DNA from 2 places in the Dysgonomonas sp. Shenzhen-Wh21 genome. Region 1 is predicted to be linked to the other one. Evidence: riboswitches for the same ligand, from Rfam matches in the RefSeq annotation. Region 1 holds a riboswitch; the other holds the start of a gene.

Region 1 (5,531 bases):
CCGACAATGAAGTTGTACATCATTATATTCTAAAAGTTGTAAACAGTGATGGAAATGTATTTAAGCAAATGACACTGTTTTCTCGCTTCTATCTCAATAGTGATATGCCTGAGAGCCTTGATACAAATATTACAGACTTGCAACCGGCTACAAAGTATACAATAAAAGTGATAGCAGTAGATTCGTACAAAAACAAGTCGACGGAAATAACAAGTGCTGAGTTTATAACCAATAGCATATAACAGGCTACTTTCAATGTACTCTTTTTCATTTAATATTTGTCGATTGTGGTCTTCTATAAAATATTACTTTCATAAACATTAGGAAAAAAGATGTAGAATATTTATCTTTGCACCGCTTTTATAAGCCCGTACGTGTGATGGGAATAAGGAAGCAATCCTTAATTTGAGTAACACAATTTAAAATTAAAAGATGAAAACGTTTGAATTAAAAGGAGAAGCCAGAACAGATCTTGGCAAAAAAGCGACAAAAGCATTTCGCAAAGAGGACAAAATCCCTGCTGTAATTTATGGTGGAGACCAAACTGAAGCAATTGCTTTTACTGTTACAAACAGCGATGTTCGCAAACTTGTTTATACTCCTGAAATTTTCCTTGTAAACCTAACAATAGGGAAAGACAGTTATAAAGCTATATTGAAAGATGTACAGGTACATCCGGTAACAGATGCTATCTTGCACCTTGACTTCCTCCATGTATTTGAAGGCAAACCAATTGTAATGGACGTTCCTGTTATTTTGGACGGACTTGCAGAAGGTGTAAAAGCAGGGGGTAAACTTTCACTTGACTTGCGTAAGATTAAAGTAAAAGCTCTTTACGATAAGATCCCTGAGAAAGTACACGTTGATGTAACAAATCTTGCTCTTGGAAAATCTATCCAGGTAGGTGAACTACACTTCGAAGGACTTGAACTGTTAAATGCTAAAAATGCTGTTGTTTGTCGCGTTCAATTGACTCGTGCTGCAAGAGGTCTTGCTGCTAAAAACGGCTAATAATAGGATATATTGAATGAAATACTTGATTGCCGGCCTCGGTAATATTGGTAGAGAATACGAATATACCCGCCACAATATAGGATTCAGAGTATTGGACGCTTTAGCTAAAGCGTCCAATATTGTTTTTGCTGACAGGCGTTATGGCTTTGTGTCTGAACTAAAGGTCAAAGGACGTACTCTTATTCTGCTAAAGCCATCTACTTTTATGAATCTTAGCGGAAATGCTGTTCGTTATTGGCTCAACCAAGAAAAGATACCGATAGAAAATCTTTTGGTTGTTGTAGATGATCTTGCTTTGCCTTTTGGTTCTTTACGTCTCAAAGGAAAAGGCAGTAGTGCCGGACATAACGGACTGGGTAATATACAATCTGTTCTTGGTACTCAAGATTATGCCCGCCTACGCTTTGGTATAGGTAACGAATTTTCTCGGGGTGGTCAAGTCGGCTATGTGCTCGATAATTTCACTGACGAAGAGGAAAAAGAGCTTCCAGTGAAACTGGAAACCTGTGGCGAAATAATCAAAAGCTTTTGTCTGGCAGGTATCAACAATACCATGAACCAATACAATAATAAATAAACCAAAGAAGTTAGAAACGGATATCTTTCGTCTCTAATATATAACTTTGATAAATGAAGTGAAGCTGGTCTTGTTTACGGACGTACTGGCAAAATTCTGATTTTATTATGAAAGAACCTAAAAACGAAGTACGTATAGACAAATGGCTGTGGGCTGTTCGTCTTTTCAAAACTCGTTCTATAGCAATAGAAGCATGTAAAAAAGGACGTGTCTCGATCAAAGGAGTTACTATAAAACCCTCTCGATCAATTAAAGTAGGTGATGTGATAGAAGTGCGACGTCCTCCGGTTACTTATTCCTTTGAAGTCCTCAACCTTTCGGAAAACAGAATGGGTGCGAAGCTTGTGCCCGAATTTATGAAAGATGTGACATCTGCATCTCAACTTGAAATATTAGAAATGTCTAAGGTGAGTGGTTTTGTAGATAGAGCCAGAGGAACAGGGCGACCAACAAAAAAAGATCGTCGAGAGTTAGATCAGTTTACTGAGGATTACTCTTTTTTTGATGATTGGGATTTGGAAGATTAAAAGCAGAAATTATTCTTCGAAACTTATTCCTTGCAGAACACACTCTTATGAAATAGTAATTCATTATACCATCAAAAACTTTCTTATTTATATTTGTTCTTATTTATAATTCTATATCTTTGTTACCATAATTGGTGTTATATATTCGAAGTCTTGGATATATAATGAAAAGGGAATCAGGTGTAAATCCTGAACAGTCGCGCTGCTGTAAGCTTCGCTAAACGTTTATACAAATCCTCAAAGCCACTGTTTTTCATAAACGGGAAGGTCGTATAAAACGGAAGTAAGTCAGAAGACCTGCCAAAAAAATAAATTTCATCTTTCGCGAAAAAAGATAGAAAGCTCAAGAGATTTTTCTCTGATTATAGAAAATTGATTTTGGTTGAAGTATTTATACTATGATCTCTTGCAATGTCATATTTCGGTATCTGCAAATGAGGTTGTATATTTTAAATAAACCTTCTCCTGATCTTATTATATATTCAATAACAATAAAAACTTACAACAATGAAAAAGATATGTCAAAGATGTTCGGCCGCTTTCAGCTGTAGAGAAGATCGCGTAGAATTGTGTAGCTGCCGTAGAGTTTCTTTAGTTTCAGGGGTGCGCGATTATATAAAAGATAACTATAGTGACTGCCTTTGTCCTAAGTGTTTAAGCGAAACAAATACTTACTTTTTTGCCTTTGATGTTAATCCTAAATTCATAAAAGACAAAAAATAAAGTATTTATAAGCAACACCAATACAAGGTAATAGCAAAAACTTATTTTTAATTTACAATTTATTATAAATTTAGTCTTTAATTCGTTTAATTGTATAGGTAAGTTTCCTTAAATTTGATGTTGGAAAACAACGCAGTTTGAATGTTTTCAAATCAAGTATTGAAGTTTGCAATCTCCTGTCACAAATGGAGATAGGAGATTGCAAATCGATATCGAACCAGATAGAAATAATAACTATAATAAATAAAATTAAACATGTTACAAGAGTTTACTTTAGGCGAAGGAAAGGCGATTATCAACTTCACTCTTAAGTTTTGCGACACGAGGCAAAAAATATTAAATAGTTACGGTTTTCATCGGGTTATTGAAGCTTTTATACAAAGATTGAAAAAGAATGATGTCATTATCTACGATTATTATATCAAAGAATTCAAGACTGACGAAGAATTTCAAAAAACATTGATAGAAGCATTTAAGCTACTTACTGTATGTAATCCCGATGAGGTGCAAAATGTACATAACAAGTATGCTATCTTCTTCAACGATAAAGATTTATTTATAGAGCTTATAGAGCTTCTCTATGGCTTCTGGCGTAGAATGGAACGTTATACTATAGTGCATAACAATTCCATCAGCAGCGGGTTGCAAAGTGTACGTTTCTTGCATGCCAACGAGTTGTTCAATGAATTGGTACTTTCTATCTACCGCCGCATTCAAGAAACCGTAATGGGGTATCAGCATCTTGTGTATCGCCAGCTTACCGCAGGTGCAAATGCAGGGTTAACTCTTAGTGACATTACTTGGAACTGCCCAATAGAATACAATGGGTTGACTTCTATTCCGTTCATTACTTCTGTTATGTTTAAACCTCCGTTTATTTCGTATACAAAAAGAAATACACGCGACGGCATTTTTCAAGAACATACGACAAATCCTGTAGAAAATATTATACTGAATGAAGATGACTGGTTCTTATTTCCTGCTAAAGTAGGGAATATGCTGACCTTTGTTTATTTCCACAAGGATTATATGGTTCACGGATTTGCCTTATCCAATCTTTTTGAACTAGCTAAAGCCGGTGAATATATCGGTAAAAAACCCGATATAATATACGTGTTCGGATATCCTGATGGAATAGAAGAGAAACGTACTTTCTACTATAAGGATAAGAAAAATGATATTCTTATCGGTTACGCTAATCATTGCGACGATATCGACTATTTTGGCTATATGAAAAAAATGCTTCTTACACTTCATAACGTGAAGCAAATGGAGCAAGGGCGATTGCCGCTACACGGAGCTATGGTAAATATATTACTCAAGAATGGTACAGAAGCCAATATCGTTATTATAGGAGATAGTGGTGCCGGAAAATCTGAAAGTTTGGAAGCTTTCCGTACGCTTAATGAGAAATATATACGTCATATGCGCATTGTATTTGACGATATGGGTTACCTCAAAAAAGAAGAAGATGGTACGATTAAGGGGTATGGAACCGAAATCGGAGCATTTGTCCGTATCGACGACCTTGACCCTATGTATGCGTTCCAGCAGTTAGAGAGAGGTATCTATTCTAATCCTGACAAAATAAATGCTCGCATTACAATTCCTGCTGCAACATACGATGTTATCTCTAAAGGATATAAAGTAGATTATATCTTATATGCGAATAACTATACTGAATCTGCTCAGAAGATTGAGTTTTTTGATAATCTCGACGAAGCGATTAAAATATTTGAAGCCGGAGCCCGCAAAGCAAAAGGTACTACGACCGAAAATGGTTTGGTAACATCCTATTTTGCCAATCCTTTTGGCCCTGTACAAGAAAAGGAGCTTGCAGGCAAGCTGATCAAAGAATTCTTTAATGATATGAATAACAATGGTGTAAAAATAGGAGAGATATATACCTCGCTTGCTATTGACGGACATACTAAGGATGGACCTCAATTGGCAGCAGAAGAGTTGTTTACAATGATAAATAATGATTAAGTGGAGTGGAGATGAGTTAAGTATTAGCTCGTCTCTTTCTTCGATAAAATTTGCCTGACTACTCAACGCTTACTTAAACTTTTGATAATGTATGGCGTTAAATATTATAACGGAGAAAAATACAACTAATAATTAGAATAAACCTATGAACAATATGCAACAATCCTTGATGCACGACAATATCAAGATGCTTGGCCACTTGCTCGGAAAAACGATCAATGAGGCGAAAGGACAAGATATGGTCGACCTCATAGAAACAATCCGCAGGCTATCTAAAGCATCACACTCGGGTGATATTGAAGCACATAAATCGTTGGTTAAGACATTGCAAAATCTTAGGGATGAGGAGTTCTTGCCTGTAGCACGTTCTTTCAACCAGTTTCTTAACCTTACAAATACGGCAGAACAATATAATAGTATCTCTCCCCACGCACAAGGGGCTGAGAACCCGGTTAATTTTTCTGCAGTATATGAAAAGCTTAAAGCCGCTAACTATAGCGATAGCGATATAATCAAAGCAATAGAAGATATATCTATCGATTTGGTTTTAACAGCTCACCCTACAGAAATAAATAGACGCTCGTTGATCAATAATCTGAATCAAGTAGATCAATGCCTCAAGCTACTGGATCATGATGATTTGATCGAACATCAGAAAGTACAAATATTGCGCAGGCTCAAACAACTGATCGCTCAATATT
Region 2 (5,531 bases), on a different contig from region 1:
ATCGTTAAGCATCAAGCCCGCATTCGCCCCTGCGATAGTCTGACGGTATACGCTATGACTGTATCCCATTACAGTTTCTTCTGTACGTCTGTAGATAGATAGAATCAACTCATTAAGAAGTTGGTTTGCTTGCACAAAGCGCACATTTTGAAGACCATCACCCATGCGATTGTTATGAACAACAGTAACCCTTTCCAGCCTTCTCCAATAGTTATAGAGCATTTCTATAAGTTCTATAAACAAGCCTTTATCCTTAAAGAATGGAGCAAATTTATTATTTACTACCAAAAGCTCATCTATTTCACATACAGTCAAAAGCTTCATAACCTCTATCAAAGACAAGGTGAGCTCTTCATCAGTTTTGAAATCTTTAATAAAATAATCGTAAATAATCTGGTTATCTTTCTTTATTCTGAAAATAAAGGATTCAACCACCCGATGAAACGCGTAACTACTTAAAATTTTCTGCCTGTTATCACAATACTTCAAAGAGAAATTGATGATAGCACGACCCCTGTTTAATGTAAATTCTTGCAGCATCTTTGTTATTAATTAGTTAATATATTAGTATCAAAATATTTTTATCCCTAAATCTTTTATCTTCTTTATTTTCTTTACACTCTTTTTCCGAAACAATAATGCGGCAATACATATACCGATTGCCAGACAAAAGAGTAAAGAAGATGTCAATATAAAATTGTAAACCGTGTCGTGTAATAAGAATGCTGTTTTTGCACCCGTCGTTCCCTCTTCGTATATTCTTATACATCCCAGCATCGTCTTGTAGGCATACAAACCCGGTATCATCGTTATACAAGCCGGCAATGTAAATACAACCGGAGGAGTATGTATTTTATGAGCACAATAGATACCCAAAAGCCCTATCACAACAGTCCCACTCAACGTAGCGGAGATCAAGCCAAAACCAAAATACAACAACGTAAAGCGAATAGCATGCCCCAGCCCTCCCAGCAAACCGGCAACCAACAATCCCTTCTTTGGCGTTTCGAACAATAGTGCAAAACCTATAGCAACAAAAAAACTAAGAAGAGCGTCTTTCAATATATCTATTAGCATAATCAAAAGTTATTTATTCCTATTATTGTCATACTAATAAACATACCTACAGCGATACATAAGAGAATAAATCCACCGAATGCTCCACGGGCAATACCTGTAGGGATATACCCTTCAAGCAAATCGATTATACTATTTATCAGAGGAACTCCCGGAATAAGGAATAATACAGAAGTAGCAATAGATGTTTGAGGCAAATAACCAAATCCCGACAAGATATTCAATCCTGATATGGTTGTTGTCACAAACGCTGAACAGATTACAATAACCATCAGGTTAAACTTTCTTTTAATCATCTCCTGACGCACCGCAAGCCCCACGAATGAGGCTACAAAAGCAAAAGCCCCATCTATTAAATTCCCCCCGGCAAGCAGACATAACGATCCGCAAGCTATTCCAATAAACAGACGAACAAGCCAAACAGAATAACGAGAGGTATCTTTCAATCTTTTTATACGCTGGTGCAACTCCTGCAAAGAAATCCGATCTTCGGCAAGTTCCCATGTCAGCAAACTGGTATTGGTGAGTATTCCAAAGTGTACCCCATGATGTATTATCTTTTTATTGGCTGTTACTATGTTTTCCTCATTATCCATATTGGTTACTGATACCGATACAGCAGTAAATGATATCAGCATTTCTACTTTATAGTTTGTCTTCTGTGCTATACGTTGTACATTCCTATTAATTCTTTCACAGTGGGCTCCCGATTCAAGCAAGAGGGTACTGACCTCCAATATGATGTCTACAAATTCCTTCAACGACAACTCTTTGTCTGAACGTGTGTCTGTGTCTTCTACATCTGCACATCGATCATCAACATGCGAATAATCAAGAACGTTTGCGCGCATTTCTTTCTAAACTTTTTACGATTAAACATAAATGTAAAAAGCTCTTTTGAACTTCTCAATGCTGCAATAAGAACACACCTGGATAATAACATCTCCTCCGACAAGAGGGATGAATGAAATTATTAGACATAACACTTTTATCGCGAAGCATTGTCAATCCGATTTAAGGCAGGTATCCTGGCTTTCACCATTTCTATTTTCCTTCCCATCTCTGCACGAAACAGTGGATTTTAAATAGAAACTTTCGCGGTGATTACAGTTGCGCGACAGCTCAGGACTTTCACCTGATTCCCTTTTCATCATTTTCTATGGATATAGTAAATGACACCAAAACCTGTGACAAAGTTATATGTTTTTAAGCATAAAAATAAACATTTAATGTGAAAATGCTTATTGATTGAGACTCTTCTCTTTTTGTTTTCTTTTATATCTTTTTGTATAGGAAAAAATAAAAAAGATGTGCTATTTATTATTTTTTCCTATACCTTTGCCTCCCGAAAGTTCTTTATCATTATTCTTCAACCGCTAAGGTGCCTCAGATATTGAGGAGAATAGGGAATCAGGTGAAAATCCTGGACAGACCCGCTGCTGTAAGCTCCTCCAAAGACTTTGAACAATACTCTATCCACTGTTCTTACACTGAATGGGAAGGATGCTCAAAGATAAAGTAAGTCAGAAGACCTGCCAAGACCATATAGTTTGAAGCTTTCGAGGAATAAAGCTGAAGATTTAGGATGGGACCTTTTTCATAAAGGGAAAAGCCTCCTCTATTTTATTTTTATTCTGTTACATTTATTTAAATACGTCTGTATTTATTTCTTATTCTATTCCACGTAAGCTCTGAAAATTGAGTACTTAGAAATTTATTTTATAACTAAATGGAAGCATATAAAAACTTTAAAGGCACACGGTGGCAAGAGGAAATCAATGTAAATGATTTTATACTCCAAAACTATAAAGAATACACAGGGGACGAATCTTTTCTACAAAACCCTACTGAGGCAACAATCAAGCTTTGGGAAAAGTTAAGCACAATGTTTATTGAAGAAAAAGAGAAAGGCATATATGATGCCGAGACTCGAATACCTTCTCAAATTGATGCTTATGGACCCGGATATATAGACCAAGAGCTGGAAAAAATTGTAGGAGTTCAAACAGACAAACCGCTAAAAAGAGCAATATTCCCTAACGGAGGTCTCCGTATGGTGAAACAGAGTTTGGCCGAATATGGTTATAAACTCGACAAAGGAACAGAAGAAATATTCTCAAAATACAGACGCACACACAACGAAGGAGTATTCGCAGCTTATACCGACAGCATCCGCAGAGCCAGAAGTAACGGATTGTTAACCGGCCTACCCGATGCTTACGGACGTGGACGTATTATCGGCGATTATCGCAGAGTAGCTCTTTACGGTGTAGATCGATTAATATCGGAACGAGAAAAACGTTTCCAAGAATGTGACCCAATTGTAATGACAGACGATCTGATTCGTCTTCGGGAAGAGCTAAGTTCGCAAATAGAAGCATTACTAGCCTTGAAACGTATGGCTGCTTCGTACGGGTTTGACATTTCTCAACCGGCGAATACAGCCCAAGAAGCTATCCAATGGACATACTTTGGATACCTGGGAGCTATCAAAGACCAAAACGGTGCAGCAATGAGCCTCGGACGTGTAACCACTTTCCTCGATATCTATATTGAAAGAGATTTGCAGGCAGGCTTAATAACCGAAATAGACGCACAAGAGCTTATCGATCATTTTGTGATGAAGCTACGTATTGTCCGTTTCCTTCGCACTAATGAATACAATGAACTATTTTCGGGAGATCCGGTATGGGTAACCGAATCGATCGGAGGTATGACAAACAACGGAAAGTCGATGGTTACGAAAAATAGCTACCGTATGCTTCATACACTATACAACCTAGGGCCTGCACCCGAACCTAATCTAACAATATTATGGAGCGACCGTTTACCCGAAAGCTGGAAGCATTATTGCGCCAAGGTTTCTATCGATACTTCATCACTTCAGTACGAGAATGACGACCTGATGCGCCCTCAACTAGGCGATGATTACGGCATAGCATGTTGTGTATCACCGATGCGAATAGGACATCAGATGCAATTCTTCGGTGCAAGAGCGAACTTGCCTAAAGCATTGCTATATACGATAAATGGAGGTAAAGACGAAATAACTAAAGCGCAAGTATTACCAAAACACTGGGTAGAAAAGGTATCAGGAGAGTATCTTGACTTTGAAGAAGTTTGGGAAAAATTTGACCGCACCTTGGATTGGGTTGCCGAAACTTACGTAAAAGCATTAAATATCATCCATTATATGCACGATAAATATTCATACGAAGCTTTAGAAATGGCTTTGCATGATGTTGATATCGTTCGGACACAAGCATTCGGGGTTTCGGGGTTATCCATTATCGCTGACTCTTTTGCTGCTATCAAGTATGGAAAAGTACGCATCGTAAGAAATGAAGAAGGTGACGCAGTCGACTATATTATAGAAAAAGATTACGTTCCGTTTGGAAACAACGACGACAAGACCGACAGGTTTGCTGTGGAAATAGTAGAAAAGTTCATGAGCAAAATCCGTAAACGTAAGATGTATAAAGATGCTATACCTACACAATCAGTGTTAACCATCACTTCAAACGTTGTTTACGGAAAGAAAACAGGAAACACCCCTGACGGACGACGTGGAGGAACACCTTTTGCTCCGGGAGCCAACCCTATGCATGGGCGTGATACCAGAGGAGCTGTAGCATCACTTTCATCTGTAGCGAAGCTTCCGTTTGCTCATGCAAATGACGGCATATCATATACTTTCGCTATTACGCCAAACACATTGGGTAAAAACAGAAAAGAAGAAGCTCAAAACCTCAGCGGACTTCTTGATGGTTACTTCTTACAAACAGGTCACCATCTCAACGTTAATGTATTTGACAGGAATCTGCTTATCGATGCGATGGAACATCCTGAAAAATATCCTCAGTTGACAATACGTGTATCAGGTTATGCTGTTAATTTCGTAAAACTTACAAAAGAGCAGCAATTAGATGTGATAAACAGAACGATTACTACATCATTCTGATACCCCATTAATACATATATGGTTGCCCCAAAAGTGTTTTAAATTTTGGGGCAATATCTTCTCTTATTAGGAAGAAAATCAATTATGAAAGGTTTAATTCATTCTTTCGAGTCTTTTGGAACTAAAGACGGCCCGGGTATAAGGTTTGTATTTTTTATGCAGGGCTGCCCTCTTCGTTGCCTCTATTGCCATAACCCAGACACATGGAATATGAACGATAAGGAGTACGAACTGATTCCGGAAGAGGCTTTCGAAGAAGTAAAGAAGGTAAAAAACTTCATACGCAATGGGGGTATAACCATTTCGGGAGGAGAACCCCTGCTACAACCTCAGTTTATTATCGAACTATTTAAGATGTGCAAGAATGAAGGTTTACATACAGCTATAGACACATCAGGATATATATTAAATGATAAGGTAAAGGAAGTTTTAGAGTACACAGATCTTGTACTGCTAGATATTAAACATATCAATCCTGATAAATATAAAAACC

The links. A riboswitch is a leader RNA that binds a small molecule or an ion and turns the genes downstream of it on or off. The one in region 1 is predicted to bind cobalamin.
Region 2: it holds a riboswitch for cobalamin, as region 1 does, so the genes downstream of both, pflB (formate C-acetyltransferase) here and LDB17_RS03710 (cysteine-rich CWC family protein) in region 1, are expected to answer to the same signal.

Annotation. Positions count from the first base shown of each region.
Region 1 is NZ_JAIXHZ010000064.1:4,544-10,074, forward strand. Features, by position in the region: gene LDB17_RS03690 (metallophosphoesterase) at 1-242, shown strand, start outside; gene LDB17_RS03695 (50S ribosomal protein L25/general stress protein Ctc) at 433-1,011, shown strand; gene pth (aminoacyl-tRNA hydrolase) at 1,028-1,591, shown strand; gene LDB17_RS03705 (RNA-binding S4 domain-containing protein) at 1,699-2,118, shown strand; cobalamin riboswitch at 2,234-2,438, shown strand; gene LDB17_RS03710 (cysteine-rich CWC family protein) at 2,626-2,841, shown strand; gene LDB17_RS03715 (phosphoenolpyruvate carboxykinase) at 3,097-4,830, shown strand; gene ppc (phosphoenolpyruvate carboxylase) at 4,985-5,531, shown strand, end outside.
Region 2 is NZ_JAIXHZ010000126.1:5,389-10,919, forward strand. Features, by position in the region: gene LDB17_RS08215 (phosphoenolpyruvate carboxykinase) at 1-540, opposite strand, end outside; gene LDB17_RS08220 (threonine/serine exporter family protein) at 571-1,077, opposite strand; gene LDB17_RS08225 (threonine/serine exporter ThrE family protein) at 1,080-1,928, opposite strand; cobalamin riboswitch at 2,078-2,275, opposite strand; cobalamin riboswitch at 2,440-2,632, shown strand; gene pflB (formate C-acetyltransferase) at 2,807-5,038, shown strand; gene pflA (pyruvate formate-lyase-activating protein) at 5,123-5,531, shown strand, end outside.